Linked DNA regions of Kordia antarctica. The protein of the gene in region 1 interacts with the protein of each later gene in a pairwise test. Links are inferred from orthologs where the notes say so. Each region holds a gene or a part of one and is shown on either strand. Other genes may lie near its edges.

Evidence for each region. The genes of interacting proteins can lie anywhere in the genome.
Region 2: the proteins of IMCC3317_RS16355 (region 1) and IMCC3317_RS17255 interact in binary tests that used the Escherichia coli proteins (3 or more experiments, as listed by UniProt). The link is inferred for Kordia antarctica from one-to-one orthologs.

What each region holds. Positions count from the first base shown.
Region 1 is NZ_CP019288.1:3,938,734-3,945,153, forward strand. The notes cover bases 1,643-4,524. They hold IMCC3317_RS16355 (methionine aminotransferase), read left to right. Parts: upstream 1,643-2,453; coding sequence 2,454-3,596; downstream 3,597-4,524. Other genes in these bases: IMCC3317_RS16345 (RNA polymerase sigma factor), read left to right, coding at 1,643-1,653; IMCC3317_RS16350 (hypothetical protein), read left to right, coding at 1,646-2,251; IMCC3317_RS23210 (hypothetical protein), read right to left, coding at 3,652-3,789; IMCC3317_RS23215 (class I lanthipeptide), read right to left, coding at 3,823-3,978; IMCC3317_RS23220 (class I lanthipeptide), read right to left, coding at 4,013-4,174. Outside these bases: IMCC3317_RS16340 (alpha/beta fold hydrolase), read left to right, coding at 22-900; more of IMCC3317_RS16345, read left to right, coding at 1,162-1,642; more of IMCC3317_RS16360, read right to left, coding at 4,525-4,583; IMCC3317_RS16365 (helix-turn-helix domain-containing protein), read right to left, coding at 4,674-6,368. UniProt on the Escherichia coli protein: Shows aminotransferase activity with methionine and histidine as substrates, and to a lesser extent also with phenylalanine.
Region 2 is NZ_CP019288.1:4,137,836-4,142,504, forward strand. The notes cover bases 10-2,886. They hold IMCC3317_RS17255 (cytochrome c oxidase subunit I), read left to right. Parts: upstream 10-488; coding sequence 489-2,285; downstream 2,286-2,886. Other genes in these bases: IMCC3317_RS17250 (cytochrome c oxidase subunit II), read left to right, coding at 10-453; ruvB (Holliday junction branch migration DNA helicase RuvB), read left to right, coding at 2,778-2,886. Outside these bases: more of IMCC3317_RS17250, read left to right, coding at 1-9; more of ruvB, read left to right, coding at 2,887-3,800; IMCC3317_RS17265 (cytochrome P450), read left to right, coding at 3,952-4,669. UniProt on the Escherichia coli protein: Cytochrome bo(3) ubiquinol oxidase is the terminal enzyme in the aerobic respiratory chain of E.coli that predominates when cells are grown at high aeration.

The DNA of each region.
Region 1 (6,420 bases):
AGAAATACAAAATCACAAACGATGAAAACTAAACTTTCAATTCTATTATTTCTTTTTGCTTTCGCGAATCTACTCGGACAAGAAACCCAAAAAACACCTGCTTTTGAAGTTTCCGTTCATGGAAAAGGCGACACCATGTTCTTAATTCCTGGATTATCTTGTTCGGGAAATGTTTGGAATGAAACCGTTAAAACATACAAAGACAACTACGAAATTCATGTCATTACATTGGCAGGTTATGGTGGCGTGAAACCAATTGCTTCGGAGAACATTCTGCAAGAAGTCAAAACAGAATTAATCGGATATATCAAAAAGCATAAAACCAAAAACAGCATTTTAATTGGTCACAGTATTGGCGGATTTACAAGTTTATTAATCGCAATTGAAGATCAAAATCTAGTTTCAAAAATTATCATTGTAGATAGTTTACCGTTTTTGGCTGGTTCTTACAATGATGCAGTCACAGTAGAAGTTGTAAAATCTTCCTATGGAATGATGAAAGAAATGTACATGCCAATGGACAGTTTAACGTTGAGAAATACGCTAAAACAATCAATTAATGGAATGATGCGCAACAAAGAAAATCTTGAATTTGTAGTAAATGACGCAGCAAAGTCAGACCGTAGAACACTTGGATTTACAGTATTTGAAATGTTAAGTACAGACATTCGTGATGACATTCAACACATAAAAACGCCAACATTAGTTTTGACAAACTGGAACAAACCTATTCCACAATTTCCTAACTTTACACGTGCCGATAAGTTGAAAATGTATCAAAAACAATATGAAAATTGTAGTTCGTGCACAGTAAAAATTATAGACAAAGCAGAACATTTTATCATGCTCGATAATCCAACGGAATTTTACAAGGAAGTTTCTAATTTTATCAACGAATGATTGTAAAATTAACAGTGAATTTTTTTTCTGAAGTATAGAAAAGGTTTTGCGTTAAAAATTTTCGAAGCCTTGGAGAAAATTTAGCAAAAGTTTTTCGGTTTTAGTTTTCCGAAGAGAAAACTAAAAATACCTGCCAGAAAAATGCCTTTTCTTTTGTTTCTTTTCTTTGGGCAAGCAAAAAATAAGAAAGATCAAATAAATTAAATGTAATCAATGATTTTATCAGTTATTTCTAATTTATATAAAATGTAAAACACGCGCATGCGAGAAGATTATTTCAAAGAAATCATCACACATCACAAAGACAAAATCTACCGAATTTGCTTTGCATATCTCTATGAAAAAGAATTGGTAGATGATTTGTATCAAGAAGTATTAATCAACGTATGGAATGGACTCAAAAATTTCAAAGGAAATTCAAAACTAACAACTTGGTTGTACAGAGTTACGCTAAATACAACAATTACGTTCAACAGAAATACTAAAAAACACCTGTCACTTTTTAATAATGAATTGCCCGATACGTTTGAAGCAGCCATTGATACAGAACGGCAATCGCAAGAAAATCGTGTGAATAAACTCATGCAATGTGTACAAAAACTCAAAAAAGACGAGCGGTTAATTATCAGTTTAGTTTTAGAAGAACTGAGTTACAAAGAAATTGCAGACATCATCGGAATCGAAGCCAACAATGTTGGTGTTCGTATTAGTAGAATCAAAAAACGACTTTTAAAAATATACAATAATGAATGATTTCAACGATTTACAAAACGATTGGAACTCAGTTTCTTCTAAAGAAATTGAACGAAAAGATGTGAGCGATTCATTATTTGGAAAGCTCAAAAAACTACAACGCAAAATTGTGTTTGGAAACGTATTAATGAGTATTTCTTTTGCAGTAATATTTGTAGTTTTTGGTTGGTTATGGAAGGCAAATCCGCTCAAAGAACGTTCGGATAATTTCTATTTAGCATTAACATTTATGTTCATTCTATTAACTGTGACTTTAGCAATGATGTGGTATCGCGTATTATTTTGGCGTACGCCGAATGATATTTCGGAAAACATGAAATCATTCGCGACGAAAATGCTGAAAAAACTAAAATATTTCAAGTGGATTACCAATTTTTTTATGCCAGTTTATTTGGTATTATTAGCTATTGGAATGACGATTTATTTTCAAGATGTTTTGCATGAAGCAACGTTGCAATTTAAGTTGATAGCATACGGAATGACATATAGTTGGCTGTTAATTGTTGGATTTATCATCGTTCGAAAAAAGCAACAAAAAAACAACAAAGACGTAGATCCGATTATTGAAAATTTAGAAGAAATTCTGGAGAATTTTTAAATAGATAAAAGAGTCAAGAATATTGTTGTAAGATGTTTTGAATGGATTTCGTCATGCTGAACTTGATTCAGCATCTCACTAGACATACAGAAATGCACTTTTTGTTCAATATTGACGCTTTAATTTATTATGCTTAATTTTCAACAGACAACAGACAACAGACAACAGACAACAGACAACAGACAATAGACAACAGACAATCATGAACCACATTTCCAAACTTCCAAACATAGAAACCACGATTTTTACCGTGATGAGTCAATTAGCAGCACAGGAAAACGCAATTAATCTTTCTCAAGGATTTCCTAATTTTCCTTCTGATCCAAAATTGATTGAACTTGTTCAGCAAGCATTGCGTGAAAATTACAATCAATATGCGCCAATGCCAGGCGCGTTAATTTTACGCGAAGCAATTGCAGAAAAAATGGAATTATTGTATCAACGAGATTACAATCCGGCAACAGAAATTACGGTTACAGCAGGCGCAACACAAGCTATTTTTACCATTATAAGTGCATTTGTACGACCAACTGACGAAGTCATCATATTTACGCCAGCATACGATTGTTACGCACCAGCGGTTGAGGTTCACGGTGGAAAAGTAATCCCGATTCAGCTGAAAGGAAAAGAATTTTCAGTGGATTGGAATGAAGTTCGAAGTAAAATTACGACGAAAACAAAGTTGCTAATTATCAATACGCCGCACAATCCAAGCGGAACGGTTTTGTCAAAAGCAGATATGTTAGAATTGTCGTCAATTCTAGAAAATACAAACATTATATTATTGAGTGATGAAGTCTACGAACACATCATTTTTGATGGCGCACAACATCAAAGTGCGGCTTTATATCCGAAACTTGCCGAACGCGCTTTTATTACAGCTTCTTTTGGGAAAACATTTCATAATACAGGTTGGAAAATGGGCTATTGCGTTGCGCCAAAAGCATTGATGCACGAATTTAAAAAAGTACATCAATTCAATGTGTTTTCAGTGAATCATCCGATGCAAATTGGAATTGGAAAGTATTTAAAAAATCCAAAGAATTATTTGGGACTTCCGGCATTTTTCCAGCGAAAGCGAGATTATTTTCTAAATGAAATTAAAGATTCTCGTTTTACGTGGAAACCATCACAAGGAACGTATTTTCAGGTTTTATCTTATGAAAATATTACGGACGAATTTGATACCGAATTTGCCAAAAGATTAACGCGCGAATACAAAATTGCGTCCATTCCGCTTTCTGTGTTTAACACGAATAAAGAAGATCATAAATTGTTGCGTTTCTGCTTTGCTAAAACAGAAGAAACGTTAGCACAAGCTGCAAAAATTTTGAATAGAATATAAAAAGGACACTTCGAGAGTCTCAGTGTCCTTTTATTTTACCTAAATAATTTTTTCATTAATGTACTACACAAGAAGTGATGCAAATAGTTCTGAATGAACGTCCTCCACCATTTATTGTGTGTTGTTTTTTAGGATCTAAATTTGCAATTGATGCTTTTACTAATTTTAATGATTTTGTTTTTTGAGTTTTCATAAGTTTTGGTTTAATGAGGTTAATGAATAAATTTTAGTGTGCGTGACAAGATGTAACACACATTGATGTTCTACTATTACAATCGCCAATGCGTGTGCGTCCACCAACAACTTCTTGTTGTGTTTGTGGATCTAAATTTGCAATTGACGCCTTTACTAATTTTAGTGATTTTGTTTTTTGAGTTTTCATAAATTTTGGTTTAATAAAGTTAATAAGTTAATTTTTAGTGAGCGTGACAAGAAGTAGCGCATACAGAATATTCTATACTTCCGCAACCTGTCCAAGGGCTTGTTCTACCACCGATAACTTCTTGTTGTGTTTGTGGTTCCAAATTTGCAATGGAAGCTTTTACTAACTTCAGTGATTTTGCTTGTTGTTTTTTCATGGTTTAAAGTTTAAGATTGTTTAATAATTCACTTCTTATATAGGTTACAAATATTCCCTAATATTTCGCGATTTTTGTTTCTTAAAAGTATACTAGAAATTGCGTCATTCAAAAGATTGTTAACGCAAGAAGCATAAAAATTGTAGCAATTGAGGTAAGAGAAATTATATGAAAATTAGAAAGTGAAGCATAAAAAAACCAGAAGCTAAACTTCTGGTTTTTGAAAAATTATACGATATAATTACTGTTAATAACAAACAATGTCTCCACATTGTGTAGCCATTCCAGAATTTCCAAGTCCCGTATCTCCTTGGCGAGTTCCGCCTTTAAGTTGCATGGAAATTTTTTGATTAATTTGAGAGATAGTTGCTTTTGTAAGCTTCAATTTTTGTAACTGCTTTACTTTCATAAATTAAGATTATTTAGTTAGAATAATGTGAAAGATAGCATATTCAAAAGCTAAAACATATAATGGTGTACTATGTAAACCTCAAATTATTTAATTTGAGGTGTCATTTCCTAATGTATTCTCAAGATTCTTAATATAATAGGAAGGATACAATTTTGTATACGCTTTAAAATATTTTGTAAACGAATTTGTACTCTTATATCCTATTTCTTCGGCAATATGCTTGATAGAATAGTTGCGAAATTTTGAATCTTCTTTGAGCCGTTTCAATACATATTCAATACGTAATTCGTTGATATATTCGTAAAATTTTTTCTGCTTATACGTTGTAATAATTTTAGATAAATACGTCGTGTTGGTCTTTACTTTTTTTGAAATTGTTTGTAGCGTGCAATTACTATTTAGATAAAAAAGTGATTGTTCTAACTTATCCAAACGCTCTAAAATGGCTTGTACTTTTTTATCTTCAATAGTAAAATTAGCTTTCTTTTTTGGTACTTTTTTAGCTTCAATTTGTGAAACTAGTTTTTCAAAAATGACTTTATTTTGTTTTCTAACTTTGATGAATTTAAACAAGAAAAAGCCACACAATCCTAACACAAAAAATGTGAACATAATTACATAAACCAATCTATTTCTCAACTTAGATGTCAAGGAAGAAAGATCATCATTTTCTTTGCGAACCGTTTCATATAAATCTTTAATAACTTCAATTTGTCTCGTTTCGTTGTATTTATTTAACTCTATATATTTTTGCGTATACGCTAAATAGTATTCGTTTTGTTGAAGTTGCTCATACGAATTTGCCAACGTACGATACGTTCCTAATAATTCTGGCGGATTGAAACTATCTACTTTTTCCGTATTTTTTGTAGCAACAATAGTTTCTACTTTTTTAAGAAATTCAACGGCTTTTTGATAAGATTTTAATTCGTAATATGATTTTCCTATATAATAATAGATTTCTGTTAATCGTTTTTGATTATTGAGTCCTTTTGTAATCTTTTCTGCTTTGGTTAAATATTCAATAGCTACTTCAAAATCACCTTTGATAAAATAGGCAATTCCAAAATCGATATAAAAATAACTCACACCTTCATCGTCGTTAATAGCCAAACTCTTTTGCAATCCAATTTTAGAATAATGCAAGGTAGAATCGGGTAGTTGTAAACGTAAAAACGTGCCGCCAACGCCCATATATGAATTAATTGCAATCAATGGATCTTCAAATTGATATTGATCGGCTAATTGCGCATTGTGTTTGTAAATTTCCAATGCTTCATCAAAAAATCCCATGCGCCTTTTTATCTTCGCAATATTGGCTTTTGCTTTAATTTTTAATTGAATATCGTTTCGTTGATTTGCAATGTCTAAGGCTTTTAGGTAACTCGCCAACGCTCTCTTATTATCGCCAAGATTTATAATTGCAGTACCTTTTGTAAGATATGATTCTGCCAGCGAAACGTCATTATTTAACTTCTTTGCAGTTACAATGGCGGAATCACAATAGTGAATAGCAAGCGAATAATTTCCTTCAATAGTAGCAATGCGTGCATTTTGAAAATGTGCATTAAAAACACCTTCTGTGTCGTTTGTATTTCTACTTTTTTCTAGCAGAATTTGTGTGTATTTTTTGGCTAAATCAGGATTGGAATGTTTCTGTTGAATGATAAATTCTAAGATTTCTTTTGAAGATGCATTTTCGGGCATTTCTTGCGCAAAGGTGTTTGAAGCAAATACTATGAAAACAATATAACTCCAAAACGTAACTACCTTTCGTATCATAAAAACTTGATTTTGAGAAAATGGAATGCTCTTTTTTGAAAAGTACGTTAAA
Region 2 (4,669 bases), 200 kb from region 1 along the record:
TTAGGTTTAGATAGAGAAGACAAATACGCACAAGATGATGTAATTACACAAGTATTACACTTGCCTGTTGGTAAAAAAGTAGTATTCAAAATGCGTTCGCAAGACGTATTACACTCTGCATACATGCCACACTTTAGAATGCAGATGAACTGTGTTCCAGGGCAAACTACTGAGTTCGCAATGAAGCCATCAAAAACGACGGAAGAAATGCGCGAAACACCTCAAATTATTAACAAGGTGAAGCGTATCAATGATATCAGAGCAGGAAAAAGTCAAAAATTACTAGCTGCGGGAGAAGAAGCATTAGCACCTTACGAATTTGATTTTCTTTTACTGTGTAATAAAATATGTGGTGAATCTCACTACAACATGCAAATGAAAGTTATCGTAGAAAGTCAAGAAGAGTACGATGCGTGGATCGCAGAACAAGCAACTTTCGGAGCAAAGAAATAAGTAAACAAAATAATTAAAAGATATAATATATAGATATGTCAGCAACAGCAGTACACGCAAAAGATCACGGAGACGATCACGGACATCATCATAAAGAAACTTTCATGACTAAATACATCTTTAGTCAAGATCACAAAATGATTGCAAAGCAGTACCTAATTACAGGTACTATTATGGGAGTCATTGGAGTCATGATGTCTATATTTTTCCGTATGCAAATTGCATGGCCAAAAGAATCGTTCACAATCTTTGAAATATTCTTAGGAAACTGGGCACCAGATGGTGTATTAAGCGCAGATAAGTACTTAGCATTAGTAACCATTCACGGAACTATCATGGTATTCTTCGTACTAACGGCAGGATTAAGTGGTACGTTTAGTAACTTGCTAATTCCATTGCAAATTGGAGCACGTGATATGGCTTCTGGATTCTTAAATATGATTTCATATTGGTTATTCTTCATCTCAAGTGTAATCATGGTTCTATCTTTATTTGTTGAAGGTGGAGCAGCATCAGCAGGTTGGACAATCTATCCGCCATTAAGTGCATTGCCACAAGCAATCTCTGGTTCAGGAATGGGAATGACGCTCTGGTTAGTATCGATGGCAATATTCATTGCATCATCATTGCTAGGTTCACTAAACTATATAGTAACGGTAATCAACCTTAGAACAAAAGGAATGTCTATGACAAGATTGCCACTAACAATTTGGGCATTCTTTGTAACTGCCATCATTGGTGTAGTTTCGTTCCCAGTATTACTATCAGCAGCATTACTATTAATATTTGACAGAAGTTTTGGAACATCGTTCTATCTATCAGACATATTCATACAAGGTGAAGTATTACACTATCAAGGTGGATCGCCCGTATTATTTGAACACTTATTTTGGTTCTTAGGACATCCAGAAGTATACATTGTATTACTTCCGGCATTAGGTATAACCTCAGAAGTCATCGCTACCAACTCTCGAAAACCAATCTTTGGATATCGAGCTATGGTTGCGTCTATCTTAGCAATTGCATTTTTATCAACAATTGTTTGGGGACACCATATGTTTATCTCAGGAATGAATCCATTCTTAGGATCTGTATTTACATTTACGACACTATTAATTGCAATACCTTCAGCGGTAAAAGCATTTAACTATATTACAACACTCTGGAAAGGGAATTTGCAGTTAAATCCAGCGATGTTATTCTCTATCGGATTAGTATCAACGTTCATAACTGGTGGTTTAACAGGAATTATTTTAGGAGACAGTACACTAGATATTAACGTGCACGATACATACTTTGTAGTAGCGCATTTCCACCTAGTAATGGGAATATCTGCACTCTACGGAATGTTTGCAGGAATATATCATTGGTTCCCTAAAATGTTTGGAAGAATGTTGAACAAAAACTTAGGATATGTACACTTTTGGGTAACAGCAGTCTGTGCGTACGGAGTATTCTTCCCAATGCACTTTATCGGAATGGCAGGATTACCAAGACGTTACTATACAAACTCTGAATTTCCATTATTTGATGACTTAGCAGATGTAAACGTAATAATTACATTATTTGCAATCGTTGGTGGAGTGTTTCAGTTAGTATTCTTATACAACTTCTTTAGTAGTATTTTCTTTGGAAAGAAAGCACCGCGAAACCCGTGGAGATCAAACACATTAGAATGGACAACTCCTGTAGAACACATGCACGGAAACTGGCCAGGAGAAATTCCTCATGTTCACCGTTGGGCATACGATTACAGCAAACCAGGTCATGATGATGACTTTGTTCCGCAAAACGTTCCAATGAAAGACGGAGAAGAAGAAATGCATCACTAAAATCTCCATGAAAATGCAGATCTCATGAAAACGGAGATCTAAGGAAAACGAAAATCTCAAAAATAACAACACATACAAAGAGTCGCTTTAAAATCTAAAGCGACTCTTTTCTTTTAAAGAATTTACAAATCTGTACAATACTGTCCTTGTTTAGGTCCGCTACTAAACACACAATAATCATTATAAGCATCTATACAATGGCAATAAGTTGGACATATGACATCACAAACAAAAGGAGGTCTTCTTCCTCCATTAATTTCCTGTTGTGATTTCTTTGATAGCGATTTAACACCATCTAACTTTAGAATGTTTTTTAACATAATTAAATAATTTTTTGGTTATACGTAATATAATAGTACATTTAGTATAAGATAATTCAAAATATATCCTGTTAATTGTGAGATAATTATCAATATCTAATTACATAATGATTCAAAAAGCAACTTTGCTTAAATCATGCCTTTATAAGCTTTTTCTCTTATCTTTGTTTTAATGAATGATAACTTAGACCCAACAAATGAGAACTTTTCTTCAGAAGAATTAGATGTTGAAAAGGCATTACGACCGCTTTCCTTTGAAGACTTTACAGGACAAGAGCAAGTATTAGAAAATCTCAAAATATTTGTGCAGGCGGCAAACCTACGTGATGAAGCACTCGATCACACACTTTTTCATGGACCTCCAGGATTAGGAAAAACGACACTTGCACATATTCTAGCGAATGAATTGGGCGCAAGCATAAAAGTAACCTCCGGACCAGTATTAGACAAACCAGGAGATTTAGCAGGTTTACTTACGAATCTAGATGAACGAGATGTATTATTCATAGATGAAATACACAGACTCAGTCCAATTGTAGAAGAATATCTTTACTCCGCAATGGAAGATTACAAAATTGATATCATGATTGAATCTGGACCAAATGCCAGAACGGTTCAAATCAATCTCAATCCATTCACACTCATAGGCGCAACAACGCGATCAGGATTACTAACTGCGCCAATGCGCGCACGTTTCGGAATTGCAAGCCGATTACAATACTACTCAACAGAATTACTTTCCACCATCGTACAACGAAGTGCGCAAATAATGGATGTACCAATAAGTATGGAGGCAGCTATTGAAATTGCAGGAAGAAGTCGTGGAACGCCACGTATTGCTAATGCTTTATTGCGTAGAGTGCGTGACTTTGCACAAATAAAAGGAAACGGAACTATTGATATTGCAATTGCGAAATTCAGTCTAAAAGCACTAAACGTAGACGCATATGGTTTGGATGAAATGGATAACAGAATTTTAGCTACCATCATAGACAAATTTAAAGGCGGACCCGTTGGAATTTCAACCATTGCAACGGCAGTTTCTGAAAGTGGCGAAACCATTGAAGAAGTCTACGAACCATTTCTCATTCAGCAAGGATTCATTCTCAGAACACCAAGAGGAAGAGAAGTCACAGAATTAGCATACAAACATTTAGGTAGAATAAAAGGAACAACACAAGGCGGACTTTTTTAGAAATTTTAAATTATAAATGTTGAATTTTAAATTTAAAAGTATTTCCATTAAATAAAGAATATAGAACGAAAAGTTAAAAGTTGAAAGTGAAAAAAAATTGATGAAGTAAAAGTCAAGCAAATCAACAAAATAACAAAATAACCAGCAACCAATGTACAAATACCCAAACAAAATCTCATTCTTCAAGTTGTTGTTAAAATCGTCTACAATCACACGAAATCCAATTCCATTTCATAAAGAAGGTTTTGATAAGCATGGCGATTCATTTGCGATTACGCCGCCGTTTGGGAAAACAATTATGTTAACGCGTGATGCGGAAATAATAAAATACATGCTCCGAAAAAATCATCGGAACTATAACAAATCGAAAATACAGACAAAATACCTTTCAAAATACGTTGGGAAAGGGTTACTAACGGCAAGTGGCGATTATTGGTTAAAACAACGAAGACTCATTCAGCCAGCATTTCATAAAGAAAAACTGCAAAAATTAGTTTCCATAATGGAAGTCGAAATTGGCAAACAGCTTCAAGCCATTAAAGAAGATAAAAAAGTAGACGTATATCCAATCATGAACGAATTGGCGTTTCATGTCGTAGCAAAATCATTATTCAATTACTCTTCGGACGATACTACAATGCATCGTTTGCAAGAAATTATTGAAAAACTACAAGACTTTATCATCAGAGAAATTCGTCAGCCACACAAAAAATGGTGGTATCAAGTCAGCGGATTAACTGCAAAACACATGATGTTAGTTCAAGAAAGTCGCGATATCATTAATAAGGTCATTGACGAACGTCGTCTATCTGATAAAGAACATGACGATTTATTAGATATGTTGCTCAAAGCAAAATACGAAGAAGATG